2 regions of the Paenibacillus sp. 7516 genome follow, and region 1 is predicted to be linked to the other one. Evidence: riboswitches for the same ligand, from Rfam matches in the RefSeq annotation. Region 1 holds a riboswitch; the other holds the start of a gene.
What was found. Region 1 has a riboswitch for S-adenosylmethionine ahead of metA (homoserine O-acetyltransferase MetA). Riboswitches for the same ligand answer to the same signal wherever they lie in the genome.

Region 1 (16,507 bases):
TTCACACTCCGGGCAATGATGACATAATTGAACCTTGTCCTCGAAGATCTGGCGAATCGTCGATATAATCGGCAGATCGGGTGTGTTGGTATGAAGCATCACTTTTTCGGGAGATATCGATATAAGTGTGCTTACAATCATGTCTTCAATATCCATTTCCAGTTCAAGACCAGGCATCTCCACGACGACTTGCTCATCTTTTTGCACAGGGAGCTGGTTAAGCCCTGCATCCAGAACCTGAAATTCATGCGAGCCTTTGTGCACCAGATGGACCAAAGGAACTTTGGCTTCCTGAAAGAACACAAAATATTTTAACAGTCCCATGAATTCTTCGTATTGACGATCCATCCAGAATTCATCCAGTGCATACTCCACCAGTTCGTGCAGTTCCTGTTTGTATTGCTTCATTCGAAAATGAAGAATGCCTTCAAGGTGAAAGAAATGAACCTCCTCCAGATCATGTCTCAGACCATTTGCGAGGGTTAAACGCCGTTTCTCTCGAAGCCCTGGTTGATCCAGATCACCGTTGAATAACAAGGGCATGCAGATCCGGTGTACCTTCTCCACTTCATATTCATCCATAACGGAACAGGCCTTGGAAATCATGTTTTCTACAATGGAGCGCTCCCGGGTATCCATAATGAAATCAGCCAGTCCTTTGGCAAGCAAGTCACTGATCTGAGGCAGCCACTGCTGAAAGTCCACGTGATTTTCATTCCCTCTGCAGACCCAGGCTGCTTTGCCGTCATTATGTTTGAAGGTGAGCCGGAAACCTCTTTTGCTTATATGTAAACCTTTGGTTTTTTCTTTGATGCAGCGATAAAATTGATCTGCTTCCTCTTGCCCTGACACATCGGTCCATACGGCGAACAGCTCCACAAGAATCACTCCTTTCCTTCCTGTTCAAAGTATATGGCAAGGCCGAGGGGGATATACGAAGCGGATTGATGGAAAGCGTGTCATCATTTCTCAGTATATTTGTAAAGAGGTTTGGAGTTCAGACAAAATTGTGTTATTATTTTGATAACAGTATGTTTCACGGAAAAGGGGGGGAAGCCAAAATGAGACAACTACCTAGAATGCTCCGCAGTGCTTTTATCATCATTTTGTGTTTGTTCCAAGCGTTGTGCTTCCCTATTCCGATGCAGACAGAATCCGCTGTTGGCGTATCCGTTGATGCCACTTCCAATAAGGAAGTGTTATTGCAAATACCCGAAACTCAGCAAAAACCTGCTATCCGCAAATACTCGCAAGTCATGGTCAAGCTGATTGCAGTGACGAATAACAAGCCTGTATTTTTGGTGCTTGCCTTATTGCTGATGCTGCGAATTCCTACTCCGCGTCTGCCCTTTAAACCGTTGATCTGTCTGTTTAAGCGCAGATTATTTCTGCTACCCATTAAATTCACCAGTATGTATTTGTCCCTCGCCCCTCATGCACCAAGATACGTAAACGCCCTTCACTAGGCGTTGCACCGTATGTTCGGTTGCCATGCATAGAGACATCTCTGTCCAACAGACGGTGTACTTGTGCATAACTTATAACCCTTTAAGCAAACGTTAGTTAACGACAAGGTTAACAGAGTGTTACGATGTGTGTTTGTTATATCCAATTTTGTTCAAAATTCAATGTATACGGCTGTGTGTCAGGAGTGCCTGGCTCTATTTGCCCGCATCATTTAATGTTCCTTCCAAATACAGATCATTCTATTTTCGGGAAATAAGCCTGTCTTCTGTGGCCAGCCCCTAATTTAAGGAGGCATACTATCCATGGATGTACGTGAAACAGATTTGCCGGGAATCGGCAAGAAGTTCCAGATTGAAACGAGCAGCGGAGATAAAATTGTGATCATTATTCATGATGATGGACGGCGTGAAATGTACCATTTTGAATACGACGATCCGGATCAAAGCATCTCCATGATTACCCTCGATGATTATGAAGCCAGACAAATTGCCGCTATCGTTGGCGGATTGACCTACAAGCCAAAACAGCTTGAAAATATTGAAGTTACTTTTGATGATCTGATTATCGAATGGTACAAAGTCGAATCCTCCTATGGATGCATCGGCAAGTCCATCGGTGAATTGAACGTTCGTCAAAACTCTGGGGCAACGGTTATTGCCGTTGTAGAGAGAAACCACAAAAAACATATCAGCCCCGGTCCTGAGGTCGTGATTACTGCAGAGTCTACCGTTGTCGCTGTTGGCGAACGCAATCAGCAGAAACTCTTCAAATCCCTCCTCCTGACCGGAAGGGGGTGAGTTGATGGATCATCTGATTTTTGAAGTAGGTCTGGCGCTCGTTCTCATTGCTGCCGCTGGCCTCTTATCTGCCAAATTGCGTTTTTCGGTCGTCCCGTTTTACATTCTGATCGGGATGGCCGTTGGTCCACATGCCATGCAAATATGGCATCTGGACTTCCGTTTTATCGAAAGTCAGCCTTTCATCGAATTCATGGGCCGGATTGGTATCCTGTTCCTGCTCTTCTATCTCGGTTTGGAATTCTCGGTAGGACGTCTGATCAAATCCGGTAAATCCATTGCCGTTGGCGGTTCGATCTATATCGGGATTAACTTTACACTTGGATTAGTTTTCGGATTTGCATCCGGCTTCCCACCAGCCGAGGCACTTGTTATTGCAGGGATTACCACCATATCCTCCAGTGCCATCGTGGCCAAGGTGTTAGTCGATCTGAAACGTACAGCCAACCCGGAGACGGAAATGATTCTTGGAATTATCATGTTTGAAGACGTGTTCCTGGCTGTCTACATCTCCATCCTATCCGGATTGGTGCTCAGTGACTCATCCTCGATCGGAGGCGTCATCGTATCCGCGCTTATCGCGCTTGGATTCATGCTCATTGTCATCATACTGGGGCGCAAAGCGACTCCGCTGCTCAACAAGCTGCTTAAAATACGTTCCAATGAATTGTTTTCACTTGTGATTTTTGGTGCATTGTTCCTGGTAGCCGGATTCTCCGAAACCATTCACGTGGCTGAGGCCATCGGTGCATTACTTGTTGGTCTGGTCCTGGCAGAGACAGAACATGCCAAACGGATTGAGCATCTGATCCTGCCGTTCCGTGACTTCTTCGGAGCCATCTTCTTCTTCAGCTTCGGATTGTCCATTGACCCTCTGTCCCTTGGCGGAGAAGCCGTATGGCTGGCTTTGATTGCTGTTGTTATTACGCTATTCGGTAACTTCCTGGCAGGCATGCTGGCCGGACGCAGTGCGGGACTGTCTCCGAAAGCCTCTGCTAATATTGGTTTAACCATTGTATCCCGCGGTGAATTTTCAATCATCATGGCCAACATGGGTAAAGCCGGTGGACTCTTGCCGCTTCTCCAGCCGTTTGCCGCACTGTACGTGCTGATTCTGGCCATACTTGGACCGTTATTAACCAAAGAGTCCAAACATGTGTTTAAAATTTTGGATAAAATATTCAAGTTCAAAGATCCTCGGAAGAAGAAAGAAGAACCGAAGGTTTTACAGAAAGAAGGATAAAACCTGTGCCTGTTCAGAACAGGCACAGGATCGTAACCGCGGCTCCTCGCCGATCTTCTGTGATCAACCCAGGGAGAATGGCTCGCCAGCCGCACGAAGGAGGATGACGTATGAAAGCACCTCTGATATCGGCTAATCCGGTGCCACAAACCGCTAAGACCAGAATATCATCCACCCGCCGCTTCCTGAATCTTTTGCTGGTGATCGTCGGTGGGATTCTGGCCTCCGTGGGACTTGAATTATTCCTGCATCCCAATAAGATTATTATTGGAGGCATTACAGGCATATCTTCTCTGTTCGCGCATTGGACTGAGATGAGAATTGGATTGTTCCTGTTCTTATTCAATGTTCCGTTTATATTTTTATCCTACAGGCTGGTGCAAAAGAAATTTGTACTCGTTACTGTACTGGGTCTGGTTGTCTTTTCGATTGGTGCCATCGTGCTTCATCCCATGCCGCCTCTGGTTGAACATCCGCTGGCTGCCGCCATGTTCGGCGGACTATGTCTGGGTGTTGGAATCGGACTTGTGGTGCGGTATGGCGGGACACTGGATACGCTGGAAATCGGTGATCCGTCCTCCCGGCCACCTGAACGGGTATTTAGCGGGAAACGGATGCTTATCGAAAAAATAATCATGCTGCTCAACTTGCTGATTCTGACAGCCGCTGGTGTTGTCTTTGGTTGGGATCAAGCGATGTACTCTGTTATTGCCTATCTAATTGCATATGAAATGGTCTATATCGCATTCCGCGGATTCAGGACCACTCGCAAATTGTACATTTTGACTACCCAAAGCTCGCAGGTTGAAAAAGCCGTTCGCAAACGTCTGCGACGGGAACCCGGATCTCCTATGGCATCTTCTGAATCGACTTCCTTCGTCCCTTCTGAAGGATGGGTTCACAACATCCCGGGGGCATTATACTATGAAGTTCATTTTCTGGAGATGATCTGGCTGAAATCCATTGTGCGCCATATTGATCCGCACGCTGGAATTGTCACTCATCCGGAGAAATGATAACAAGCTTCATAAAATCATGAACCCAAAAACTCTCTCTAAACCCTGTGATAGAATATCACTTCAGGTTAGAGAGAGTTTTTTTATGTTTCTATTCCTGCATGCCTCATTTTCGATCCTCTATACTTTTATAGTTCAACTATTGCTTTTACCACATGTGTATCTGGGAGCAACCACTTGTCCATGGCGGAAGGAAGCTCAGTTAAAGGCTCCCGATGCGTAATGTAGCCATCCATGCTGAGCTTTTTCTGACGCAAAGTCGATATCACTTGCTCAAAATCCGCACGCGTTGCATTGCGACTGCCCAGTATGCTCATCTCCCGTTTATGAAACTCAGGATCATGGAACGTTATATCGGCTTTGACCAGTCCCACATAGATCAATTGTCCGCCATGAGCTACATACCGAATGGCCTCATTCATGGACTGCACATTGCCTGTTGCATCAAACACAGCGGTAGCGTAATCACCTTCCGTCACTTCAGCCACCTGCTCCACCACTTGATCTGTTGCCTGTATTAAAACATCTGCCCCAGCCCAGATGCGGCTTAGTTCCAAGCGGTCCAGGTTCCGATCAATGGCAATTACTCGTGCTCCGGCCTGTTTCGCAAAAGCCATGACACCAAGTCCGATCGGCCCTGCGCCGATTACTATAATCTGCTCCCCAGGCTGCACACCTGCTCTTCTCACTGCATGGGCACCGATACTGAGCGGTTCAACCATTGCTGTTTCATCCAGGGTCAGTCCTTCCGCCTTAATCAAATGGGAAACAGGCACGCTGATTCTTTCGCGCATACCTCCATCCACATGTACTCCCATGACCTGCATGGATGCACAGCAATTGGTTTTCCCTGTTCGACAGGCAATACAGTGACCACAGTGCAGATAGGGAATAATGCTTACCTGATCTCCAACTTGAAGGCCAGCAGTATTCGGGCCAATGTCATCAATGATCCCTGACAGTTCATGTCCCAGAATACGAGGATAGGTAAAATAGGGCTGGTTGCCTTTATAAGCATGCAGATCCGTCCCGCAGATGCCAATCCGCTTGATCGATACAATGGCCTCATGTTCAGCTCGGATGGGTTCGTCGGTGTCCTGTATTGTCAATCGATTAATCTCTTCACACACAACAGCTTTCATCCCTGTTCCCCCTTCGCTGCTTTCTGTTGTGGTTCGTTATACTCGGGACGGCCACTTGTCCACGTTATGTTATGAACGGGTGCCAGAATGCGCAGTACCTCTGCCAAAAGCTCTTCATCGAGCGGTTCATCTACCCACTCCGCATTATGACGGATGTTAAGTTCACTTGCGCTGCTCACCAGTGTGGTTGGGATCTGTTCATTTGCCGTAGCAAACTGCACAGCCAGCTTGGCAATATTTGCACCTTGCTCTGCACAGAACTGCGCAGCTTCAAGACAGACTTGTTTGACGCGTTCCTCTGCTGGATGCCAGGCGGGCGTCCCTCTTGTACCTAATAAGCCCATGGAGAGAGGCGAAGCATTGACGAGGCCAACTCCCTCTTTTTCCAATAAAGGCAGCAGGGACAACAATGAGGTATCATTCAATGCATAATGACAATACGAGATGATGGCATCGGCATCAATCTGCGGCAGCACTTTTTCGAACAGGGGCAGGGGCAGACCACAGACTCCCGCATGACGAATTACACCCTGCTCCTTCAGTTCCAGCAAGGCTGGATAGGCTTCTTCAATAATGATCTCTGCTGGTGCAAACTCAATATCATGCAGGAACAGAATATCGATATAATCGGTGTGCAATCGGTCCAGACTTTCCTTGACGCTATCCTGTATGCGCTTACGGGAAAAATCAAACTCATTCTCTCCGTATCGTCCCGCCTTGGTTGATAAAATATATGAACTGCGCGGCTGGCTTCGTATCGCTTCCCCAAGTACCGTCTCTGCCTTGGTTAGACCATAATAGGGTGACACATCTATATAGTTCATTCCTGCATCCAGAGCTGCATGTACCGTACGAATACCTTCCTCGCGGTCAATATCGCGAAACACCGAACCCAGGGAAGACGCGCCAAAACTCAACACAGGTACATCGAGACCGGTCCTGCCAAGCTTCCTTCTCTTCATTCACTTGCTCCTCTCCAGCATGTCTGTTGCTCCGTTTCTTTCATTTTAACAGTTCAATATCAATATAAAATATCGCCATATGCGTAATATGTACTCTTTCATGACCTAGGAATGGCCCCTTATGGCAAGCATCCAACAAAAAACCACGGATTACCCTTCAATGGGCAGCCCGTGGTCTTCAATTCTAATATCTAGACATAGATAAATCCTCTTTATTAGTTTTGCATGACAAAATCTTGCTGCACAGAATTCTCTTCTTCATCAAACATGCGCAGAATATCGTATCTTGTATTACGCTGTGCCGGAATATAACCCGCCTCACGAATAAGCTGAAGAATCGAGCCAATATTGACTTTGTATGTAGCACCCGCTGCGGATACGACATTCTCTTCAATCATCGTGCTGCCGAAATCATTACAGCCAAATTCAAGCGATTTCTTACCGATTTCAGGACCCATGGTTACCCATGAAGATTGGATGTTTTTGATATTATCAAGTACAAGTCGGCTGATCGCTACCGTCTTCAAGTATTCTTCCGGAGTTTGGCGCTCCAGTTTCAGATTCGTATTATCCGGCTGGAATGTCCAAGGAATAAATGCAAGGAAGCCTTCTGAATCATATTTGTTCGCAATACACTCATCCTGGGCTTCACGTACACGAAGCAGGTGAAGTGCACGCTCCTCCATTGATTCGCCCAAACCGATAACCATGGTTGCGGTTGTGTTCATCCCGATCCGGTGAGCTGTCTGCATAACGTCCATCCAGTCGCGCCATGAACCTTTCAGACGGCTGATTTTGCGGCGTGTACGGTCATCCAGAATCTCAGCACCTCCACCTGGCAAGGAATCCAGTCCTGCTTCGTGAATGGCACGTACGACTTCTTCCAGCGTAAGACCATCTGAAACTTCTACCATTTTCATAATCTCCGCCGGTGAGAAGGAATGCATGGTAATGTTCGGGAAACGTTCTTTGATTGCTTTTAACAGATCCGTGTAATAGCTGAAAGGCAGGTTGGGATTCGTTCCGCCTTGCATCAAAATCTCAGTCCCGTTCACATCTTGTGTTTCCTGAATTTTCTGGAAGATCACTTCGTCCGGTAATACATATCCTTCATCTGATCCGGGTCTGCGATAAAAAGCACAAAAACGGCAGTACACATCACACACGTTGGTGTAGTTGACGTTACGCCCAATGACAAATGTTCTGTATGGCTCAGGGTGCATACGCTTCATAATAACATTGGCAGCTGCCCCGATTTTGTCGACTTCATTCGATTCAAACAGTTGAATTGTGTCTTCCAGGTCTAATCGTTCGCCCCGAAGGGCTTTATCTAAGATACGGTCTACCGTACTCATCGTAAAAAGCCTCCCTCATGAAGAGAAAATATGTTCACGATCCGTCCCGACTTGTATATATGCCAGCCTTGTGCATGATTGGTTGGTTCCAAACGATTGCGTAGAAATAGAAATTCTAGATGGATTGGAACCTTTCGATCCATTCTGGGTTAATGAAAAAAAACGGCTCATTGAATCTATGCATAAGACGCATCGCTTGCAAGTGCTGGTGGCAACATCGCATTTCTGTACTCTGTCTATCGTAACACAGGTTACATGTGAAAAAAAGCACCTTATGGAAAGGTGCCCTAAATTTAAGTAAAAATATTGACATATTCAATCTATTATAATTCCAGCTTTTTTAGACTTATTTATTGATTGTTCAATTAGTCCAAAATGATGATTATGATTCCTGAAGCGCCTGATCCAGATCAGCAATCAGATCGTCGATATCTTCCAGCCCGACTGAGAAGCGCAGCAGCCCATCGGTAATGCCCCGTTCAAGTCTAACCTCTGCAGGCATTGCTGCATGGGACATCATCGCAGGATAGGACAGAATACTCTCCACAGCACCCAGACTGACTGCTACGATTGGCAGTTTCACCCGGTTAAGCACCGCTTTGGCACGGTCACCCGAGCCAACGTCAAATGAGACAACCGCTCCATAACCCGTGGACTGGCGCTCGTGAGCTTCACGACCCGGATGCTCCAGCAGCCCAGGATAGTATACTGCGGTAATATCGCTGCGTCCGCTAAGCCAGGCAGCCAGCTTCGCCGTGCTTTGTTCACTGTGTGCCATACGAGCTCCGAGTGTTTTCATGCCGCGCATCAGAAGCCAGGATTCTTGAGCACCGAGTACGGTACCAAGCCCATTTTGAAGCTGTTTGAGTTGTCTCCCCAGCTCTTCGGTGCGGGCAACGGCAAGTCCGGCAAGTACGTCACTATGTCCACCAAGAAACTTGGTTGCACTATGTACAACAATGTCCACGCCGAGCTCAATCGGGCGCTGATAATATGGCGTCATGAATGTGTTATCGAGAATGGTAATCAGTTCATGTTCCTGTGCCCAGGATGTGACGGCAGCAATATCCGTGATCCGCAGGGTCGGGTTGGAAGGTGTCTCCATATAGACTGCCTTCGTATTCGGCTTAATGGCCGCCCTCACTTCTTCAATATTGGTCATATCCACAAACGTTGTCTCGATTTGCATTCTGCTAAGAATGGACGTGAGCAGGCGGTATGTTCCCCCATACACATCTTCTGTTACGATCATGTGGTCGCCTGCCGAGAACATCAGGAACACACTGGAGATTGCGGCCATTCCTGAAGAGTAGGCGAATCCGCGGGCTCCACCTTCAAGCAATGTGATGTAATCCTCCAACGCTTGACGTGTCGGATTACCCGAACGGCTGTAATCATGCTGTGGTGGATTAAAGATATCAAAATGATGGAATGTGGATGCCTGGTAGATCGGTACGCTGGAGGCTCCCGTTGTTTTATCGACTTCGTCACCAAAATGCAGCAGCTTGGTATCAAACTTCAATTCGGATTGCTTGTTGTTCTGCTCACTCATGATGTACGCCTCCTTCAACCTCACGCTGCGCAGCTTCCAGGGCATTCCCCAAATCCGCAATCAGGTCGTCTGCATGCTCAATTCCTACGGAGAATCGCAGCAAGCGGTCATCGACACCTACGGCGTCGCGTATTTCGAGCGGGATATCTGCATGCGTCTGCACCGCAGGATACGTCATCAACGATTCAACGCCGCCAAGACTCTCGGCAAAGGCAATTAACTTGATGTGGCGCAGCAACGGTTCAACTAAACGGGCATCTTTGACTTTGAAAGAGAAGATGCCTGTGTTTCCTCTAGATTGTTTCTTCTGCACTTCGTATCCCGGGTGATCTGACAAACCTGGGTGATATACTTCCCCCACGGATGGATGTTCCAGCAAATACTTGGCAATGGTAAGTGAATTATACTCATGACGCTCCATACGCAGCGCGAGTGTCTTCATGCCTTTCATCAACTGATAGGAATCACTTGGAGATAGTACTGCACCAATGGAGTTATGCAGGAATGCCATTTCGGCTGACAATTCCTCGCCCTTAGTGATAATCAATCCGGCAAGCACATCGTTGTGTCCACCCAGATATTTGGTTGCGCTATGAACAATGATATCTGCTCCGAGCTCGATAGGACGTTGGAAGAACGGCGTCAGCAGTGTATTGTCCACAATGGTCAACAGGTTATGGCTTTTCGCCCAGGAGCTGACCGCTTCAATATCCGTAATCATCATAAGTGGATTGGTTGGCGTCTCGATAAATACAGCTTTGGTGTTCGGCTGACGAATGTCTTCCATGGCCACCAGATCATTCGTGTCCACGTAGCTTGCCGTTACGCCAAAACGGGACAGGATACGCTCTAGAAGACGATACGTTCCCCCATACAGATCCAACGAGACAATCAAATGATCTCCCTGTCCAAACATGGCGAAGATCGTTTGCAGCGCTGCCATGCCCGAGCTACAGGCAAAACCGGCATCACCTGATTCGAGTGCGGCTGCAGCTTCTTCCAGCACCTTACGCGTTGGATTGGTTGTACGGATGTAGTCAAAGCCTGTGCTCTGCCCGAGCTTCGGATGGCGGAACGCCGTTGATTGATAGATGGGGAAATTCACGGCACCAGTCACCGGTTCATTGACGGATCCGATTTGAGCCAAGCGGCTTTCGATTTTCAACTTATTGTCTTCCATTGCAGTATCCTCCTGTAATCTCGATTAGATTTGCGGGCCAATATCGTAAGGCGTCTCCTGATACACATAGTAATTGAGCCAATTAGAGAATAATAAGTTTGCATGTGCCCGCCAGGTTGCCGGAGGAACACGGGATGGATCGTCATTTGGAAAATAGTTTCTTGGCAGTGCGATATCCAAGCCCTTGGATGCATCGCGGTCATATTCCCATTTCAAGGACAATGGATCATACTCCGCATGCCCTGTCACAAAAATTTGTTTGCCGTCTTTGGTGGCAACCAGGAAAATGCCAGCTTCCTCCGATTCGGCCAAAATTTCGAGGTTATCGTTCTTCTCAATATCCTCGCGCCGAACTTCGGTATGACGGGAATGTGGGACATTGAACACTTCATCAAATCCGCGAAGCAGCTGTACGTGAGATTTGTTGATCGTATGTGGAAATACGCCAAAACACTTCTCTTCCAGCGCTACCTTAGGTACACCGAAATGATGGTACAGACCAGCCTGAGAAGCCCAACAGATGTGCATGGTCGATGTGACGTTGGTTTTGGTCCAATCGAAGATCTCCTGGATTTCCTTCCAATAATTCACGTCTTCGAAATCCATTTGCTCCACAGGGGCACCCGTAATGATCATCCCGTCAAAACGGCGGTGTTCAATCTCATCAAAGGTTTTGTAGAAAAGATTCAGATACTCCTGTGACGTGTTCTTCGATGTGTGGGACTTGGGATGAACCAGAACGATATCGACCTGTATAGGGGTGTTTCCCACCAAACGAAGCAGTTGGGTTTCTGTTGTTTCCTTGGTAGGCATCAGGTTTAATATAGCAATGCGTAGTGGACGAATATCCTGCTGGTAAGCATGTGTCTCGTCCATTACGAAGATGTTCTCACCTGCGAGGACTTCCTTGGCAGGCAGTGCGTCTGGAATTTTAATTGGCATGATGTACAAACTCCTCCTTGTGCATAGATAGATGCAGCCATCAAAGGCTTGATGTGTTTCACATCAAAATCGTTCTAGACTGCCATGAGCTTGTCTATAGGTGGAGAATTGCAAAAAGCGCAACGCTCTAACCTGACAAATTCAAGTTCCATAGCGATAATCAGTGCTGAGAAGTCGGTGCATATAACAAAGACCTTCCTCGGATTCCGAGAAAGGTCATATGTAAATAGATATGCGCCTCTCTCATCTCTCAGTTACAACAGTGCCTCAATGGACACTAAGTCGCTGCAAGAATTAGCACCGTGCGGTATACCGCCGGTTGCCGGGTTTCATCGGGCCAGTCCCTCCACCTACTCTTGATAAGATTTCGCCTTATTCAATTGTGTATTTAGTGTACTTCACCGTCTACTTTAAAACATTAATCCTCTCACGTCAAGCATGTAGTTTTATGTCTGTTCATGTAGGCCGGAACCGTTTGTCTATCGCTGTCATACACTGCTTCATGGCGCGAAATAGACACATTTTTGCGCTTGAAAGCACCATGTACCAGCGGTATACTAAACAAGTGTTGCAAACCCTTATGTGAGAGGTGACATATTCAATGGATGGCGACCCGAGGCCTGACTGTCAGCCGTATTCCGACAAACTGCATAGAGAATTGACATCAGCATGCCGGCAGCGGGACGTTATTTCCGTTTGTTTATAGAGCGAACGCAGTCCTGACTTCCAGGCTCCGCTGCCGACCGGCTGATCTGTTCTTTTTGCGCCCATATTGATGAAAATCCGCCTGTTTGGCGGGTGCAGAAGGAGTGGATGAACGATGAAAATCCGGTTGGTAAACAACGGTGTATTTATCCCGGTGGACGATATTGAGCAGGCACTGACGCCACCAGCTGAGGGATTTTACTGGATCGATGCAGACGTTGATGATCTGGCGGTACTTCAGCCGCTGTTCATGATGCATGATCTGGCTGTAGAGGACTGTTTAAGTGATGAAGAACAGCGTCCGAAGATTGAAATTTATGAGAGCCATTATTTTATTGTCGTAAACAGCATTCGTTTTGATGACGAGGAGATCTTTTTGCGTGCGGTTAACCTGTTTCTAGGGAGACACTATATCATTAGTGTTACGAAGCAGAAGGTCAGCGAACTGCGGACCTTGAAGCCTATTCTGTGGGAACAGGAAGTCAGCACCCCGGATCGTCTCCTGTATTTGTTGGTCGATTTGATTGTGGATAACTACTTTACCGTCGGCGACCGGATCGAAGCGCGCATTGAGAAATTGGAAGAAGATATTTTGATGCACACGAAAAAATCCCATTTGAATGAAATTATCGGGCTGCGCAGTGAGATTCTGTGGCTCAAAAAAGTGCTGGGACCTCAAAAAGAGGTCATCAACACGCTGAATAAAAAAGACTTGCGTCTGATCGATGATCAACTGCAGAAATATTTCAGTGACATCTATGAGAATGCTGTGAAAATATCCGAGACGTTTGAGACTTATCGAGACCTGATGGGAAACTTGCGAGAAGCTTACCAATCCAGTATCGCCAACCGGGCGAACGAAATCATGCGCGTGTTTACCGCCATTACAACGGTGTTCATGCCCCTGACGGTCATTACCGGCATCTATGGGATGAACTTCAATAACATGCCTGAGCTGGACTGGAAGTATGGATATTTTGTAGTCATTGGCCTGATGGTGACCCTCGGCCTGAGCATGTTCTTCATTTTCCGCAAAAAAGATTGGATCTGAACGTATTCATTCAAAAAGACGAAGCGCTCCCCCCAGGGAGAAACAGCTTCGTCTTTTTTCTTTACTCAAAAACTCTCTCGAAACGATATAGGGTGTCTACCCGGCGTTCCGCTCTGTTTCTACATGTCTTCGGAACCGAATGCGGATCATGCGCAATCTCTCGTACACTTGCTCCAGATTGCCGCTAACCGGCTTATCTCCGCCGTATACTCTATGTAATACAGGTTTCAGGAAACTGTCTCCCAGCTCCTCGTATGCACTCCAGACCGCCTCCTGCTCCTGCTCAGGCATGATCGCAAGCTCTGCATCCAGGAGGCTATCCGTATCATAACCTTCCGTATCAAGTGTCTCCAGCAGTTCAATCAGCTCTCTGCGGGATAGTCCGGAGCGGTTCACAATCTCTTCCAGCGTATACCCTTCCTTCATACCCTCAAGCACCTGCTTGCGAGTGGTGAATTTGTCCAGTTCCTGCTTGTATTTCTGTTCTTTTTGCTTGTATAGCCAGCTCTCATATTCATCTTCGGACAATACCGTTTGTACCCAATCAAGTGGAAAAGCCGTAGAACGCTCTACTCCGCTTGTTAGCTCCATCCACTCCTGACCGTATTCATTTGCCTTGCTCTCCCCAATACCTGGTAACTGCATGAGTTCATCCATGGTTTGTGGTACGAATGCACTGATCATGCGCAGCAAACGATTCGTTGCAATAAAGTATGGGGCCTTCCGGTCAGACGCTGCCCTTCTTCTCCGCCATGTGCATAGATCAGCATATAATTCTTCATTGCCGTAGCGTTCACTATAACAATGAAGACGCTGTCCACCATAACTGCGTAATTTCAGATCTTCTGTCTCATGAAACAGTCCCTGAATCAATAGCCGGTAACCTTCACTCATTCGAATCGCCAACTGGTGGCGATAAATATGGAGCAGTTCTTCCCATGAGCTCCCCTCATACCAGATGCTGTCTTCGCGATCTCCTTCCTCATAATGGCTCCACCCGAGATGCCAGGCACCTTCCTCCTCACCAATCCACAGCTGAGCGTGTTCCTCATGTTGACCTGACAATTTGGACAATCGGTTCATGAAAATGACTTCCATCGATTTCCCCTCCTTAATATTGCAGCCTATTCACAGTTAGATGAGCCGCCTCCAGGCAACAAAAAAAGCACCTCTCCTGCAAATTCATTGCAAGAGAGGTGCTTCCTCATTAACCGTAGTATGCTGTTGCTCATATCTTACCACAATGGAAAAATTCGTCAACCACTTGTGATCAATTGAATTATTTGTTCAAAGCCAATTTGGCCAAGGCCAGCGATCCGCACAAACCGGCATTGTCACCAAGGCCTGGTGGAACGACATACTCGTCGATTCCCGAGTGAAGGGCCGGATGCTGAACATATCCATTTAACAACTCCTGCAATTTGCTGCGTACCATAGGGAACAGATGCTCTTGCTTCATGACCCCGCCACCCATCACAATTTTTTCCGGAGTGAGAATCAGTACATAATTCATGAGTGCGTGCGCCAGATAATGTGCCTCAATCTCCCAGGCTTTGTGATCTGCTTGCAGCTCATATGCCGGCTGGTCCCAACGCTTATTGATGGCTGGTCCCGCTGCGAGCCCTTCCAGACAGTCCCCGTGGTATGGACAAAAACCTTCATATGTATCCTCAGGGTGTCTGCGTACAATAATATGTCCCATCTCTGGATGAGATAAACCGTGAACCATTTTGCCGCCTACGACTGCACCGGCACCAATCCCTGTTCCAACAGTGATATACAGACAGCTCTCCAGTCCTTGTGCTGCTCCCCAGGTTGCTTCTCCAAGCGCAGCTCCGTTTACATCCGTATCAAACGTCATCGGCACATCAAAATGTTCCTTGAGTTTGCCAATGATATCATACTGACCCCAATGAGGCTTCGGTGTAGTTGTAATATATCCGTACGTAGGACTTCCTTCAATCGGGTCAATCGGTCCAAAAGAACCCACGCCCAAAGCTTCAATCCCCTTGCCTTCAAAGAAAGCGATAACTTGCGCCATCGTTTCTTCCGGTGTCGTTGTAGGAAAACTTACCCGTTCAAGCACCTCACCATTTTCAGTTCCAATCCCACATACAAATTTGGTTCCCCCAGCTTCAATTGCGCCTAAAATCGTCAAGTTAGTCACACTCCCAAGTTAGTTTAAAGTGAAATTCATTTTTGGATCTGGACGATGATATGTTGTGAATCTACTGTCCGCTCTCCAGCTTATCCAAACGTTTCAATAACGTTTGCCTCCAGCTATCTGATAGCGTTGGAATAGCCAGTAATGCATGCATTCCGGCGGCATCCTTCTTACCCTGATGCATGACCCGGTTGGCCTCAAGAACGGTCATGGATGCAGGGTCAGTGCGGATACGCCTGAACGGAGAGTCAGGAGCGACTTCTCCCTCCTCCAGTACGCGAAAATAGAAGCCGGTAAAGCCGCTTTCCTGAAAATATACAGGCAGCTCTTTGAAATCATACCGGGCAGCGAGTTTGAAGCAGGGTTGTCTTGGCTGGCTAACCTGAACCAAGGCTCCGCCCAGTTCATATACATCACCAATCCGAACTTGATCCTCGGAGCAGCCTTCAACCGTTAAATTCTCACCACAAGCTCCCCAGTCCAGCTTGCGTTCCATCAGCTGTTCCAGCACGGAATACCGACTGTAATCGTATACACAAACAGCCTTATCCGGTCCGCCGTGATTCTCCAGGTCCGCCTGGCCATCTCCTGTCATTCCAGTGAATGACAGGAAAACCGGGCCGGATACGGGAAGTTTGACAATGCCGCTCAGCACTTCACGTTTCTGGCCAGGCAATGGCTGAGGCTGGCCCACATTAATGGCAAGAACAGCTGTATTACGTTCTGCTGACTGTTGATCATGTGCGATTGTCATGTGCTTCATACCTCCCATAACATTAGTACTTTAACGGACTGAGCCGCCAAAAACGAGTGTATTGCTTAACAGCCGCCCTGGTGAAGTCAACATCTTGCCACCTGCATACAACCCCGAGGAAGCTCCGCCATCCAGATTCATGGCCTGCTTGGCACCAAGCTTCTGCATGACTGCCGC
Region 2 (16,507 bases), on a different contig from region 1:
AAACATAAGGAGCAGCTATGTGAAAGCATAGCTGCTCCACAGGTTACAGCCCCGATCATACGGGACTGATGCAGAAAGGAAGCCGAGTCATGAAAAATTTCGTCATTCTCGGGGGCGGCTATGGCGGCCTCACGATCATCAAGGAACTTCTGGAAGGCAAAATTCCGTCAGATACACAAATTGTGCTGGTGGACCGGAGCCCCTTTCAGGGATTGAAGACCGAATATTACGCACTCGCAGCAGGCACCGTATCCGACTATGACCTGCGCATCCAATTTCCAGTCCATGAGAAAGTCACTTACCGTTATGGAGAGGTCACTTCGATTGATCTGGAACAGCGTCAGATTGAATTTGAAGGCCAGGATCCTTTGGAGTATGACAAGCTTGTCATCGGACTTGGCTGTACAGATCGATTCCACAATACTCCGGGAGCTGAAGAATACAGCTGTACCATTCAAAGTTTTAGCAAAACGCGGGAAACCTACCTCCGTCTGAACGAAGTTAAAGCTTACGGACACGTGCATATTGTTGGTGGTGGCTTGAGCGGTGTCGAGATGGCTGCCGAACTGAGAGAGAGCAGACCCGATCTCAACATTAGTATTCTGGACCGAGGTGAACGCGTATTATCGGCATTCCCGCAGCGATTGTCCGCTTACGTGCATGAGTGGTTTAACGAACATCAGGTAGAGACACGCGGACATGTCGCCATCTCTCGTCTTGAAGGGAACGCGATCTATAACCGGGATGAAGAAATTCTGACGGATGCTGTAGTATGGACAGCTGGCATTCAGCCCGTTAAAGTTGTGCAGGATCTCGACGTTACAAAGGACCCTCAGGGCCGGGTTGTACTGAATGAGTATTATCAAATTCCTGAATACACAGATGTTTATGTAGTCGGTGACTGTGCCAGTGTACCTTATGCACCAAGCGGTCAGGCTGCAGAAGTACAGGGTGAACAGATCGCTCATATTCAGCATGCCCTCTGGAAAGGCGAAAAGCCCAACCCGCAGCCGCTCAAGCTCCGTGGCACGCTAGGTGCACTCGGCAAGAAGGCTGGGTTTGGGCTGATGGGCAAAACGTCCATGATGGGACGTGTACCTCGTATCTTGAAAAGCGGCGTGCTCTGGATGTCCAAGCGTCATCTCGGTTAGTCGAGATCGAGCTCATTCCAGGCATCGGCTTCGGCAATTTTAGCCAGAATGGCGTTATATAAATCTTCCACTTTGTCCGTGATGACAACTTCACCATTGACCAGTGCAAAAGGAGTCATATAACATTGGCCACAATTGCTGAGGCAGCCGTATTCTATCACATCATAGTCTGGATTCTCTTCGAGTTGCTCCATGACTTCATCTGTGCCAAAATGCATATTGTTGGCACAAAATTCAATAATCGGTCTCATGTAGGTTCACCTGCTTTGTTTGACCATTTTAATTTACGGCCAATTGTAATATAATATATAGAGGAAAGGAGTTGAAAAATATGAGCGAAAACGCACAAAGCACCATGTATGATGAGGTATCTGACGTGCTTGACAAACTTCGTCCGTTCCTGCAACGCGATGGCGGTGACGTGGAACTGGTCGACGTGGAGGACGGCATCGTTAAGCTGAAACTGGTCGGTGCCTGCGGCAGCTGCCCAAGCTCCACCATTACCTTAAAAGCCGGGATTGAACGCGCCCTTCTTGAAGAAGTTGACGGTGTCGAAGAAGTCGTACAAGTATTCTAATCAATCCTTCACGAAATAAACCTCAAGAGCCTTTCGCTTCAATTGAAGCGGAGGGCTCTTTTTTTGTGCGTTTCCTCTATTGTCCCTCTTCACGCTGGATGGTTGGACGTATGGGATCGAGCCCGCCCGAAACATCCATAATGTTGCCTGTAATAAAATCGGAGTGATCCAAGCACAAATACGTAATCACCCGTGCAATATCTTCACCGCTCCCAGGACGTCCTCTCGGCGTCTCCTGATCGGTTATGCCAGCTAATTCATCAATGGTTTTTTCCTTATTGGCCCCCCGGATATCACCGGGACACACCATATTCACCGTAATGCCGTAAGGAGCCTCCTCCACAGCAAGCGTCTTTGTAAAGGATACCAGACCTACCTTCGCAGCAGCGTAAACTGCACGATGCGGCCAGGATCGCGCCTCTCCCGCATGGCTGAAACCAAAATGAATGATTCGGCCCCACTTTTTGCGTCGCATCTCCGGAAGCACGCGTTGATCCAGAAGCATGGGTCCAAGCAGGTTCCCTTGTACCAACATCTGAGTCTCGGCCTCCGTATAGTCTGCAAACAATCGGCGTTCGCGAACGAAAGGTCCTGCATTATTCACCAGTATATCAATACTGCCCAGCTTGACTTCAACCTGTTCTACCAACATGGCGATGTCTTCCGTTTTGGAAATGTCTGCTTGAATGGCAATGCACTGTACACCTTTTGCAGTGATCTGGGCCTGAAGTGCTTCAGCTTCGATACGGCTGTGCACATAATTCAAAGCAATATGGCATCCCTGATCTGCCAGACGGAGGGCCGTCATTTTTCCAAGACCTTTGGCACTTCCCGTTATGAGGGCAATCTTCCCCTTCACGTCCATCCCCCTCTTCAAAGAGCAGTCACTCATCCAGTATAAAAGATTTATCAGCCCCTCACAACTTGCATCTCCCTTTATCTAATAAATCCCTTTTAATCCAAAAATACCTTGATAGAAAACCGTATCATATGTTAATGTCGATTAGGCTAAAGAATCAACATTAAAGGTTTGATTAAAATACATAACGTTTGAAAGGGTCCCGAAATGAAGAACAGCAACCAAGGTTTTATCACCTTCCTACTGGTATTATTGCTCATGTTTCCTTTAACACATCTCTTTGCTTCGTCAGTCTTCGCTGCAAGCGAAACTACCCCATCTCCTTATGAATATGAATGGATTGATGGACCTGCTTCCGTCTCCTTGGATGATAAGGCAACTCTTCAACTATCCAAGGATCATTCTTTTTTGGACAAAGCCAACACTCAACGTTCTATGCTAAACAGTGGTTCCAAACCTAATGGCAACGAAATTGGGAGTCTATACAGCACCAGTGAGCATGGATCATGGTATGTGGGGTTTGAGTACGTCAAAACAGGGCATATCCATGATAACGACCAGAACTTAGATGCTGAAGAATTGTTAAGCAGTTATATCCGAGGCACAGAAGAAGAAAATAGGGAACTCGCTCCTGAAGATAAAATATCTATTACGGGGTGGGAAATTGAACCAACATATGACCCTACCAAGCGTCAATTGGTTTACTCCATTGGTTTCAAGGACGCTAATGAGCAAGCTATGGTCAACTACAATGTAAAGTTTCTGACACGTGAAGGGTACATTACGGCCATTCTCGTTACAGATCAGCCTAGTTTTGAACAAAATCGCCAGGCATTCGAAGATGTGGTTCTGAATCAGCTTAGCGTTAATCCAGGGAACACCTATGAAGATTATGATGAATCAACGGATAAAACATCTACCGTGGGACTCAAAAGCATACTGGTAGGCGGGATCGGTTACACTGCCGGGCAAAAATTCAGTATTTTGCTTTTATTCAAAAAAGGGTGGTACGTTATTCTTCCTATCTTGGTTATCCTATTCTGTTGGCTGAAATTCAGACGGAGGAAGCAAGGGACAGATGATGATACATTATCCCCTAATGAAAAGGCCTATCTGCAAGAAGCAGATGAACAGCAGTATGCCGATCAGAATGAATTGTCCTACTATAATCGGAAATCGGTGCACACATCTCCTGAAAATAAACAATAAGGATCATTTGCGTACACCAATCAATCCAAGAACAAAAAAACCGAGTAACTCTCAGGCAGAGAGGCTCGGTTTTTTCGTATATCACTCAACTCAAATGGATTGGATGGATTGGCAATTTAGAATGCAGGTTCAACTGCACCTTGATAACGTTCCTTGATGAAGGTTTTAACTGCTTCGGAATTCAGGGCAGCAGCCAGCTTCTTAATCGCATCAGCATCCTTGTTGTCTTCACGGGCAACGAGAATGTTGGCGTAAGGATTGCCTTGCAGATCCTCGATAAGCAAAGAATCCTTCTCCGGATTGAGGTTAGCTTCAAGCGCATAGTTGGCATTAATGAATACCAGATCGGCTTCATCCAGTTGACGAGGCATCATGGCTGCATCAAGCTCAATAATATCCAGGTTTTTCGGATTAGCTGTAATATCCTGAATGGTGGATGCAATGTCAGTATTGTCTTTCAGCGTAATAATTCCTTCTTTTGCAAGCAGCAGAAGTGCACGACCACCGTTTGATGGGTCATTTGGAATGGCTACTTTCGCACCGTCTTGGAGTTCATCCAAGGATTTGATCTTTTTGGAGTATCCAGCAAAAGGCTCAACATGAACAGGGGTTACCGTAACGAGATTAAAACCACGTTCTTTGTTTTCTGTGTCCAGGTAAGGCTGATGTTGGAAAAAGTTTGCATCCAATTGTTTATCGGCAAGCTGTTGATTCGGCTGAACATAGTCGTTGAATGTTACAACCTGCAACCGAATGCCTTGAGCTTCCAGCTCAGGTTTGATGCTCTCCAGAATTTCAGCATGTGGTGTCGGTGAAGCTCCCACTTTCAGTTCCACCGTACGCGGTGCGCCTGCCTCATTATCTGCGCCGCTGTCGGAATCCTTGTTGTTTCCGCATGCTGCCAGTACCGCAATCAACATTAAGCTTAGCAGTGCAAAAGACCATTTTTTCATGTGTAAAACCCCTTCTCCAATAATTTTTTTGTTGCATCTTTGCATTCATTCGCTATTGAATGGATGCAGTATGCTATATATGTGTTATTTCCGGGTGAAAAGTTTAACCAGTTGATCGCCAAACATTTGCAGAACTTGTACGAGAATAACCATAAATGCAACAGAAATAATCATAATTTCATATTGGTATCTGAAGTACCCATAGTTAATTGCAAGCGTTCCGAGTCCACCGCCGCCAACCATGCCCGCCATGGCTGTGTACGATACCAGCGTTACAATTGTGATTGTAATTCCCGCGAGCAGACCAGGCAGTGCCTCAGGAAGCAGTACACGTCTTACAATTTGTCCGGTGGATGCTCCCATGGCCTGAGCCGCCTCGATGACGCCACGGTCTACTTCACGAAGCGTTGTCTCAACCAACCTTGCGAAGTAGGGAGCGGCCGCGATCACGAGGGGCGGTATGACGCCAAGTACCCCAGTAGCTGTACCCACCAGTGAACGTGTAAACGGAATGAGGGCAACTATCAGAATGATAAATGGGACTGATCTCAGTATATTCACAATAATGGATAACACGGTGTAGATCGTACGTGACTGGATGGAAGCCGATCTTGCTGTCATGAATAGCAGCACACCCAGCGGCAACCCGATAATGATGGTGAACAAACCGGATGCTCCGAGAATTTGCAATGTTTCAATGGAGGCCTTGCCGATCTCTTCCCAGCGTACAGTTGAAAAATCCATATTAACGAACCACCTCCACATCAAGCCCTTGCTCTTTCAATTCCTGCACAGTCCGGCTGATCGCATCCGCATCGCCTTCAAACCGCACGGTCAACTGGCCATATGGAATCTGTTTGATCCTTGAGATCGTTCCTTGCAGAATGGCGAAGTCCACTCCGGTCTGACGAACGGTTCTCGACAGAATGGCTTCATACGTCTTCTCGCCCAAAAACGAAATTTTGACCAATTGTGATCGGCCATCCTGCTGTACTGTTCCTCCCGCATGTGCCAATGCTGCCTCTTCCAAGAGAAGCTCAGACTCGTGATCACGCTGCATGAAGTCACGTGTGATGGCATGCTGTGGTTTAAGGAAGACATCTGTTACAGGGCCTTGCTCCACAATCCCCCCCTGATGAATGACAGCAACTTGATCACAAATGCTCTGAATAACATGCATTTCATGCGTGATCAAAACAATCGTGAGATTGTATTTCTGATTAATGTCCAGCAGCAGCTTCAGAATCGAAGCTGTCGTCTGCGGATCAAGGGCAGATGTTGCTTCGTCACACAGCAGAACGGCAGGATCACTGGCAAGTGCCCGGGCGATACCCACTCTTTGTTTCTGTCCACCTGACAGCTGTGCCGGATATTTGCTGCTATGATGCTCCAATCCAACGAGAGTCAGCATCTCCTTCACCTTGCGGTCAATATCAGCTTTAGGTGTATTCACGAGCTTTAGTGGAAAAGCTACATTGTCATAAACTGTAGCCGAGGATAACAGATTAAAGTGCTGAAATATCATGCCAATCTTGCGTCGCTGCTTCTGCAGCTCTGTCTTATGGAGACCGGTTAGGTTGACTCCATCTACCCATACCTCACCAGATGTTGGTCTTTCGAGCAGGTTGATACAACGGATCAATGTACTTTTCCCTGCACCGGAGTGTCCAATCACTCCGAATATTTCACCTTTACCGATCATTAGATCCAAATCGGCTAGGGCTGTCGTTTGTTTTGAACCTCTGCCATACGTCTTGGTTAATCCTTTTAATTCGATCAATATGACTTCTCCTTCCCACCGCCTACATGTATCTTTACCCGAATGAAAGGAAAACTCCCCTCTGACATATAAAAAAGAGCCCTTTTGCAGAAACAAAAAGGGCTCTTCACGCGAAAGAATATACCTTCTCATCTGCCAAAATCGTGCTGTGCACCATTTTGTAGGAATTAGCACCTAACATCTATAAAGTATGACTGGTTGTCATGTCATTATAAATCGGTTGCCGGGCTTCATCGGGCCTGTCCCTCCGCCGCTCTCGATAAGAAATATTAAATTTATAAGTTCAGTGGTAAAATGTAAATGGTATGCATGTTAATGTCATGTATGCTTAAGTAGAACTCAGTATAATCCAAGTATTCCGCTTTGTCAAAGGTAAATATTACACAATCATTTTGCGAGTTCTGACATGCCCTGCTTGTGCCACATTTTGTTGATGTAACCATAAGATGCTTTTAGCGTTTCGCAAACCATATCCACGCCCTGACGCAATTCTTCCAGGTGCTGATCCAGATCTTCAAGCGTCACTTTCCCCTGCAACGTTTGATGAAGCTGCCACAGGTCATCCTGCATCTCGGAATTCATGTAGTGAATTTCCATATTCCGTCGTTTGCGCAGTTTGCTCATCGGTTCCCGATATGCATCCTTAATTTTGATTAATTCAACAGCAAGATCATTATGCATTTTCGAATAGCCAAACTGTCTCATCACGGTAAAATACGAAAAATGGGATTTCACCTTGGATGTATTCAGATTAAAAATTTCATTTAATACCGTGCCTGTCTTATCTAGAATGGCAAAACAACGAATGAACCCATCCTTGTAGAAGTACACGTATCGGGCATACTCGGCCTTCTCCTCAATGGTCATATCATCGGTGGAGCCAGCCCTGACCTTCTGGCGAAAGTGGGAAGCAGCGAAGCAGGCCTGCTCCAGCTCATCCAGCGAGGAAATCAATCCCTGCGTCCATACGTACAGTTTGCGATAATCGTGAGTCGGGTCCCGATTCATATCCAGCTGTCGTTGTAACAGACCGAGTGTCTCCACCATGGACTCGATCGCTTCTTCCAACACGCCCTCATTCTGGCGCGGCAATTCACCCAGCAACGTTCGCAGCATATACAGCCTCCTCTTTCCACTCTGCTGATCAATAAGATGATTTATAATATTAAACCTAATCGGAATCAGAGTAAACGTGTGGTCGCTGCTTACATTAGGGTGCCCTGCCCCGCCTGACATCAAACAAAGCCCACCTGCCCAATGATGTGCATTATTGGATGGCGGACTTTGCATTTGGAAACCATGAATGACTGAACATCTAAATAATGATTAGAAACGATCAGCTGGCCGATGAAGCTTGTACACCAGGAAACTCATATAAGTTAGTATTCCGAACAATATGGCGATATCAAGCATGTGAGCCAGAGCCACGAACATGTACACTTCCGGACGGCTGATGGTAAGCATCATGCCAAAACCGATCAGGACTTGAAGCAGAATGAGCACCACAGATATGACGCCCAACGCCCGAAGTTCCGTGTTATCCGGATGTTTGCGATATGCATAATGCCCCAGGATCGCAATTACAATAACAAGCGAAGCAGCGGCTACACGGTGAGCAAACGCTACGGCCACGCCACCAGACAGTTCAGGTATAATCTGTCCGTTACAGAGCGGGAAGCCCGAGCAGCCCCCAGCTGAGTCGGTATGACTTACAAAGGCCCCTGTGTATACCACAAGATACGTGTAGATGGTTGAGAACCAGACCAGGTTGCGGAAGCTTTTGCTGACCCGCGGGTATTTGTTCAACCTTTCAAGACCACCATGACGAGCCTCCTGCCTAATACCGAGAGCCATCATCAGGGAACTGGCAAAGGCAATCAGGGCAAAACCGAAGTGCAGCGCCATGACCGCCGATGATTGGGAGAAGACGACGGCAAAAGCCCCCATAATCCCCTGGATAATAACAAAGATCAACGTTAAGAATGAAAACAATTGCAGATCACGACGTGATTTTCCATATCGTAGAAATGCAACAAAAGAGGCAATGGAGAGCAATCCAGCCAATGCGCTGACCGCGCGATGCGAATATTCAATCAGTGAGGCTACAGTATGTGCAGGAACGAGTTTACCGTTACATAAAGGCCACTCCGTGCCGCACCCCAGTCCGGATTCCGTCTTGGTAACGACCCCACCGCCGAACGTAGCCAAGAACATAACAAGACAAGTTAATACGGTTAACCATTTAAACAAGGTTAAGTGCTTCAATTTTTTCTCACCCGCTGTTGGTTTAAGATGGCGAAGAACGATCTCTCCGCTTGTTTCGATACTTTGACACTTATTTCACAACTAAATTCATTATACCGGATAAAAGTGTCATTGACGCCTCGCTTTGTGACAAAATGTTAACGTCTGTCGACAAAATGACCAATTAGTCATTCCCTTATATGTACCTTAATATTGTCCCCCGAAATTGCCAAAATAAAAACGCCATTTCCTCTTTTCAAGAGGAACGGCGCCAATTAGAATTCACAGACGAATTCGCCCGTGCTTTCGTTTATTTATGAATCGTATTGTACACTTCAACCGCACGCTGCAAAAATTGTTCAATCTCTTCTCTCGACTTGCGAAGTTTGTTCACGTAGCGAACAAGTTCGCGACCATCGGTGTATGCAACAAAGCTTGGAATACCCAGAATATTTTGTTCCTCACTAACGGTACCCACCTGATCCACATCGACCTCAATCAGTGTCAAATCGCGAGCAAATTTTTCCTCGACCTCAGGCATAAACGGATCAATGTACTTGCAGTCTCCGCACCAATCTGCCTTAAATACCGCTACGGTAAGCCGAGGAGATTGAATGGCCACATCAAACGCTGGCTTGGATGTAATCTGTTCCATGACAACATCTTCCTTTCTGTACCTTGTCTTATCCTTAGTGAAGCAAATTGCCGAGTGGAAGTCAAATATTCAGCACATACTTATTTTAAAACCAACCCTGATGAAAGGATGACAGGCGATGACTTCCACCCGTAACGATGCTGTATCCCCTGATTCGCTCTTTCGTATTGTTCGTTCCATTCCTGGAGCAGCCAGAGAAGTATGGCGTGGTAAACAGGCCGCTTGGAAGGCTTCGGCGCAGCTTCGTCATCCTTCACGAGATTTGGCTTGGGAAGCTGAAATGGCTGAGACGCTAAAGGGAGAAATCGAACGCCTGTTACCCGGTACGGAGACGGCTTCTGCCCGCCATGCCAAAAGCGCCCCATTATGTGAAGAGGATTGCATCATTCTGGAAGAAATTAAAACGCTAACGGTAGAAAATAATCGAAGCAACATCACACGTACAGCAGCCTATTTGGCATGTTATGACCAATATCCCGAACTGCATTGGGCCCTGCTTGCCCATATGGTTTCCCGCAACGGTGGTTATCACATGACCGATCTGCAGAGCAACCTTATGCATAATCTGCAAAACCAGACAGATCGGGAGCATATGTATCGGTTGCTCGAGCGTTGTAATGCACTCATTTTCCAGGACGCCTATCCTCAGCTTCTGCTCTACATGAACAGCAGGCGAATCGGGCGAAGCTGCTTCCACCTGCTATCGCATTTTCACGTATCGGCGTTCATGACCCCCATCTGGGAGCGGTTCTGGTTGGAACGATGCAGCTCCCTGCTTAGTGTGGCATTAATTATTAATGAGCAGAACTATATTGAGAGCCGGGTCGTACAGCATCCTTATTTTCAAAAAGAAGTACTCTCCAAGCCTGCATTTCACCTTCACAACCTCGCGGGGCTTAATCATATTGTGTTTCCACTTGGACGCGGAAAAGGACTCGCCGGGAGGGTAATCGAACATTTTGGCAAGCTGGATGAACGAATCATGTTTGGCAAAGGCCTCTACGCCATGCTGTTTGGCATCGAGCAGGTGTATACACAAGTGCTCGAGTTTGCCCGTTCGGTTCCCCACAGGGGCTCACGTGCCGAGTATTGGCCGGGTCTATTCACAACGAGCTTGGAAGGCTCGGCAGATTCGAAATTCTATACTCAGGAACTGCTGGAACACGAATGGATGCCAGAAGGTAGGCGATTATACAGCCCAGAGCTGCTCGCCGTATGGAAAGACACACCGTATGAACCGATCACCAGACAGGACTGGCTGCAAAATCGGGATAGTCTTGGCCACCTCAGTGCACCGCGTCGTCCTTGGTTGTTTGAAATGAGCCATGAACACCGATATGGAATGCTCAAAACGGCCGTTGCCCATGATGCCAAGACATTGCTGCATTAAGCGACCTAGAGTACGGTTTTCTCGAATCGGCTGTCTGCTGTTCATCTTATACGATTTCAGAATAAAAAAGCCCTGCCCGCTTAAGCAGCAGACAGAGCTTGTACTTATTTTAAGAATGTTTGGCATCAACCTATGCCCGCTGACCCGTACCACGCTGAAGACGCATGAGCGGCCGCAGTACCTTTTGCAAAATACGCGGGTAGCTGCCAAGTTCATCTCTGCGCAATACGCGAAGAATGACCAGCATGACCAGGTATACGACCACAACGAGAGCACCGACAACCAGGCAGGTCATGAGGAAGGATACACGTGCTGGCAGGAATAAACCAAAGATCCAATTGCCAGCCCAGTTTGCTCCGAAACCAATACCTGCAGCAAGTAGAACAGTTACCCCGAAACCAACCCAGCGATCACCCATGATCGAGAAGGTTACGATTTTTCTCAGTACGCGCAGGTTCAGATACGTAATCACCAGGAAACATAATGCTGTTGCAATAATGATCCCATAGATGCCGAAGATCGGAGCCAGGATCAAACTTGCTACCAATTTAACGATAATCCCTGCAGCTACACTGATCATTGTAATCCGCGGTTTACCTACTCCAAGCAGAATGGAGTTTGTCGTCATCATCGTAATTTGGAAAATGGTACCGAAGGTCAGCAGGGTAATGATCGGAGTCCCATCTGGCGTACTGAACAGTAATCCATTCACCGAATAGGCTGCCGCACATAGGGCAATGACGATTGGCATGCCTGTCAAAATCGAAATGCGCATGGCCAGCGTAATTTGATTCTGGAGATGGGCTTCATCTTTGCGTGCAAAGGCTGCCGAAATGACAGGTACAAGCGATTGGCTAAGCGCAATGGCCAGAATTGGCGGGATTCCCGCAATACTTTGCGCCTTCGCACCGAGGATCGCCAGCACCCCTGTTGCCTCTTCCAGCCCAATACGGCCGCTGAGCAGCGGAACCACAAGTGATGAATCGATAAAGTTAATCGCCGGAACCGCAAGGGACGATAACACTATGGGAATCGACAGTTTGAAGATATCACTGTATATCCCTCGCATTGGCAGCTGCTCTGCACGAACAACCTCCAGCCCGGCTGCACGATCACTACGGCGCAGCTTCAAGGTGAAGTAGAGCATGACGGCAAAGGCACCGATACTGCCGAGCACCCCACCGAATGAAGCTCCTGCAGCAATCGTTCTGTCATCATAATTCCATTGCAGCATGACATATGCCACGATAATGGCTGTACCTACCCGGGCGAACTGCTCTACGATCTGAGATATACCGCCTGCCGTCATATTGCCGCGTCCCTGGAAGTAACCACGCATCATGGCAATGGCCGGGAAGAGCAGCAGCGCCGGAGCAAGGGCCCGAATTGCACTAACCGCTTCCGGTACCTTGGATACATACGTTGCATAATAAGGCGCTGCAAACCACAGTAAGGCTGACATGACAACCCCGGCTACCGCAGCAAAGATCAAGGCCGCCTTATAAATTTGCTGTGCTTCTCCCGCGCGTCCCAGCGCGTAGCGTTCAGACACCATCTTGCTGAGCGTGCTGGGAATTCCTGCTGTTGCGACGGTTAACAGCATTAAGTATACCGTATTGGAGATGGTAAACGATGCGTTACCGATATCGCCAAGGATATGCTCCAGCGGTACCCGCTGCACAAGACCAAGTACTCTGGCAATGAGTGCTGCGGCCGCCAGGATGAGCGTACCCTTAATGAATGTTTCCTTCTTAGACAAACTAATTCCCCTTCTTTCCCCCACACGGACGTGCATCTGGTTGAAGCCCATCCCGAACGTCTATGCGAATCTTGCTACCCAGATAATAAACAGAACAATCATGACGATTTGCAAAATAATTTTCATTACCGTACTGGTAAACAGACCAACGACGGAACCGAACCCGACCTTTGTAGCCTTGGAAGGTGATGATCCGCCAATTAATTCCCCGATAAATGCACCGATAAACGGTCCCAGTACCAACCCGAATGCCGGGATAACAAATGGACCAATAATGACACCAATCGTACTCAGGGTTGTGGATAGCTTGGAGCCTCCGAACTTCTTGACCCCCCATGCACTAACCACATAATCCGCTACGAACAGGACCACCACGATTAGAATCTGGAAAATCCAGAACCATACGCCGAACGGGTCGAAACTGAAGAACCAGCCATAGACCAGAAACGCGAAAAAGATCGCTATAGCTCCAGGCAGTATCGGGTATACCGTTCCGGCCATTCCCACTGCAAACAAAAGCACAATTAAAATCCAGCCAACGGTTGCAAGCAAAGGTTATTCCCCCTTCAAAATGTGTTCACGAATAACTTCCACAATTCCATCTTCATTGTTGCTCGCCACAATCAGATCAGCGGCTTCCTTCACTTGGTCCTGTGCGTTCCCCATGGCAACACCCAGACCTGCCGCCTCGATCACGGCTAGATCGTTCAGGCTGTCTCCCACTGCGACGACTTCGGACATTTCTATGCCTAGCAGTTTGCAGACTTCAGCCACGCCACTCGCTTTTGAAATGCCAGCCGGGTTAATCTCGATATTAACAGGTGAGGAATTCGTCATTTGAAGGCCTCCCAGCTGCTGCAGTTCCATCATGATCTGATGACGAACTTCATCATCTTCCGTATTGAAACCAAACTTCAGCCATTCCAGATCTTCAATATTTTCTGTCCAACGCTCACGGTTGAACAGCTCCTCAACGGAATATGCCCAGTACCAGCTGTTGTATTTCTCACCAATCTCCTGCATGGTACGGATTAAAGCCGGGTCCATCAGGTGACGAATGTGCAGGTCATGTGGAGCTTTCCAGACTTCACTGCCATTCACCGTGACCATCGGCGTTTCCAGACCAAGCTGTACCGCATACGGCATTGCATGGAATACGGCTCTTCCTGTGGATAGGCACACATGCACCCCGCGCCGGATGGCGATCTGTATCCACTTGGCGGTTTCCTGGGTAATTTCATGATTATCGTTGAGCAATGTCCCGTCCATATCCAGCGCCAGCAGTTTGTATTTAAGTTCACTCATGCAGTATTCCTCCTCGGTTGTCTCTCTACTTCTCTCTATCCAACTATTCTCTCACAAAAAGACCGCCCGGTATCCGCAGGAGGCGGACGCTCCGGACGTCACAGCTAACGACATTTTACCACAGATCATCCAGATGCAACAAAATAACGGTCAATCCAAATAACGATATGAAGGCAGACAAGATCATATGCGCTTAACTGCTGGAGCAGATCGAGAGAAATCCTCATCTATATGGATGTCATACCCGATATCACACATCCCAAACATCAAAAACCGCCTGCGTATGCAGACGGTTGTTATCTAGTTCTTATCTTGTCGCGAATTTACGACGAGCGTAGCGGAGGATAATGCCATGTTTCGGAGACAGCAAGAGTGCCAAAACAAACAGAATTCCAGCTACCGCCACCATGCAGCCTGCAATAGAAGCATCCAATGCATAAGCCATTATATAGCCCCCGACAGAGGAAGCGGCCCCCACCAGTACGCTGTACAAAATCATTTTACCCAATCGATCCGTGAGCAGATAAGCTGTCGCCGCGGGAACAATCAACATGCCTACCACGAGGATGGACCCCACACTTTCAAAGGAAGCCACGGATGTCATGGACACAAGCCCCATGAGCAGGTAATGGAACAATACGACCGGAATACCGCAGGCAGCTGCCAGCGCCGGATCGAAGGCGCACAGTTTGAACTGTTTATAGAACAGTCCGATAACAATCAAGATGACCAGGAGCGTAATACCCAGCATCCAGACGGCCCTTGGCCCGACATCCGTACCCCCAAGTGTTAACGTATCCCACTGTACATAGGCAATCTCACCAAAGAGCACACAGTCCAGATCCAGATCGATATGCTGGGCGTTCAGACTGATCAGAATAACACCGACGGCAAACAGTGCCGTAAATACAATGCCAATGGACGCATCGGAAGACAGTCCTCCGGCCTGCAGGCTTTGAATGAAGAATACCGTTAACAGACCGAAAATAGTGGCTCCAAGCAGCATCCATAAGGAGTCCCTGGAACCGCTCCATAGAAAAGCAATGGCAATCCCGGGAAGCACGGCATGGCTGATAGCATCGCCAACCAGTGCCATTCGCCGCAAGATAAGGAAACATCCAAGAATGGCACATGCGGACGAAACCAATACAGCTGTTAATATGATCCAAAATGTAGCCATTACAGCTCCCCCCGTTCCTGCTGTGTTCCTTGGGCGGAAAGTGTCTGAAGCGTAGCACGCTCTTCTCGAAGATAAGCCGATTTGGCCTGCATGCTTCGCAAACGTCGAGCCAGTAACCCCCGACGCGGAGCAAGCAGCGCCGAGCCGGCAAACAGTACCGTAGCTGTAAGGACGGTCACGGGTCCTGTCGGCAGATTAGGAACAAGCGTACTGAAGATGGTGCCCGTGGCACCACTCAGAGCACCAAATATGCCTGCGAGCAGCACCATAAGTGCAAGTGAATCGGTCCAGCAGCGCGCTGCCGCCGCAGGAGTCACAAGCAAGGCAGCGACAAGAACGACTCCGACTGCCTGAATTCCCGCTACAACCGCGATGACTGTGAGCAGCAAGATCAGCTGTTCCAGCATCGCTACAGGCAGCCCCATGCCCCGGGCGAATCCCGGATCAAAGCTCACAAGCTTGAATTCCTTGAACCAGACCAGACAGGCAATGAGTAAAACGAGACAGACACCGCCCATGACGTATACATCGGTCATCACCATGGAGGCCGCCTGACCAAACAAATATTTATCGAGCCCACTTTGGCTTCCGCTGGCCCCATGCTGGATGCGGGTCAGCATGACTACACCAATGCCGAAAAATACCGTCAGCACAATCCCCATCGCTGCATCCTGCTTAATCCGTGAATACCGGGTGATCCATGATATCCCGAAGGTAGCAATGATTCCTGCAACGAGTGCACCAAACAGAAAGAGACCTACGGACTTGGTTTCCGTCAACATAAAAGCAATACAGATCCCTGGCAATGCCGCATGTGCCAGTGTATCGCCCATCAAACTTTGGCGGCGCAAAAAAGTAAATGAGCCAATAATGCCACTACTGAACCCGAGCAACAAACAGCCAAGCAAAATCCAGCGTGTGTTGGGGTCCGACAGAATGGAAAGGATCCAGTTCCCCATTACTACACCTGGCCCTTCTCCGTCCGGCTTCCGATCATCGCAATCCGGCCTCCGTAAGTTTCCTGCAGCGTATCCGGTACAAACACTTCGCTTGTCGGCCCGCCGGCAACCAGTCGCCCATTGAGCAGCAGTACATGGTCAAAATATTCCTCCACCGTCGCAAGGTCGTGATGAACCACGAGTACCGTCTTTCCTTGCTTTTTCAACTGTTCCAGAAGGGAAATGATGGCCTTTTCCGTTGTGGCATCCACGCCTGCAAACGGTTCATCCATGAAATACAGGTCCGCATCCTGAACCAGTGCACGAGCCAAAAAGACTCGCTGCTGCTGTCCGCCGGACAGCTGGCTAATCTGGCGATGCATATAGTCTCCCATACCCACTTGCTCAAGGCAGTGTGCAGCCAGATCACGCTCCTTCTTGCCTGGACGACGGAACCAGCCCAGGTGACCGTACCTACCCATCATCACCACATCCAGCGCATGGGTT

Region 2: linked by a shared signal. The riboswitch ahead of CHI14_RS24540 (methionine ABC transporter ATP-binding protein) and the one ahead of metA (homoserine O-acetyltransferase MetA) in region 1 are both predicted to bind S-adenosylmethionine.

What each region holds. Positions count from the first base shown of each region.
Region 1 is NZ_NPBI01000009.1:185,096-201,602, forward strand. Features, by position in the region: gene CHI14_RS09945 (putative sporulation protein YtxC) at 1-888, opposite strand, end outside; gene CHI14_RS09950 (hypothetical protein) at 1,062-1,466, shown strand; gene CHI14_RS09955 (cation:proton antiporter regulatory subunit) at 1,770-2,264, shown strand; gene CHI14_RS09960 (cation:proton antiporter) at 2,269-3,507, shown strand; gene CHI14_RS09965 (YitT family protein) at 3,618-4,523, shown strand; gene CHI14_RS09970 (zinc-binding alcohol dehydrogenase family protein) at 4,652-5,665, opposite strand; gene CHI14_RS09975 (aldo/keto reductase) at 5,662-6,627, opposite strand; gene mqnC (cyclic dehypoxanthinyl futalosine synthase) at 6,843-7,982, opposite strand; gene CHI14_RS09985 (trans-sulfuration enzyme family protein) at 8,365-9,534, opposite strand; gene CHI14_RS09990 (PLP-dependent transferase) at 9,527-10,714, opposite strand; gene metA (homoserine O-acetyltransferase MetA) at 10,739-11,656, opposite strand; SAM riboswitch class I at 11,897-12,022, opposite strand; gene CHI14_RS29955 (hypothetical protein) at 12,284-12,427, opposite strand; gene corA (magnesium/cobalt transporter CorA) at 12,477-13,412, shown strand; gene CHI14_RS10005 (HRDC domain-containing protein) at 13,509-14,510, opposite strand; gene CHI14_RS10010 (ROK family protein) at 14,692-15,570, opposite strand; gene CHI14_RS10015 (MOSC domain-containing protein) at 15,641-16,330, opposite strand; gene CHI14_RS10020 (phosphodiester glycosidase family protein) at 16,361-16,507, opposite strand, start outside.
Region 2 is NZ_NPBI01000033.1:145,194-161,700, forward strand. Features, by position in the region: gene CHI14_RS24505 (NAD(P)/FAD-dependent oxidoreductase) at 90-1,151, shown strand; gene CHI14_RS24510 (YuzB family protein) at 1,148-1,402, opposite strand; gene CHI14_RS24515 (NifU family protein) at 1,483-1,728, shown strand; gene CHI14_RS24520 (SDR family oxidoreductase) at 1,805-2,587, opposite strand; gene CHI14_RS24525 (DUF2167 domain-containing protein) at 2,795-3,796, shown strand; gene CHI14_RS24530 (MetQ/NlpA family ABC transporter substrate-binding protein) at 3,913-4,749, opposite strand; gene CHI14_RS24535 (methionine ABC transporter permease) at 4,834-5,493, opposite strand; gene CHI14_RS24540 (methionine ABC transporter ATP-binding protein) at 5,495-6,529, opposite strand; SAM riboswitch class I at 6,655-6,795, opposite strand; gene CHI14_RS24545 (Cthe_2314 family HEPN domain-containing protein) at 6,917-7,645, opposite strand; gene CHI14_RS24550 (COX15/CtaA family protein) at 7,856-8,779, opposite strand; gene CHI14_RS24555 (thioredoxin family protein) at 9,084-9,428, opposite strand; gene CHI14_RS24560 (DUF2515 family protein) at 9,547-10,818, shown strand; gene CHI14_RS24565 (putative polysaccharide biosynthesis protein) at 10,949-12,577, opposite strand; gene CHI14_RS24570 (DUF456 domain-containing protein) at 12,638-13,078, opposite strand; gene CHI14_RS24575 (Cof-type HAD-IIB family hydrolase) at 13,133-13,882, opposite strand; gene CHI14_RS24580 (metal ABC transporter permease) at 14,190-15,062, opposite strand; gene CHI14_RS24585 (metal ABC transporter permease) at 15,062-16,021, opposite strand; gene CHI14_RS24590 (metal ABC transporter ATP-binding protein) at 16,024-16,507, opposite strand, start outside.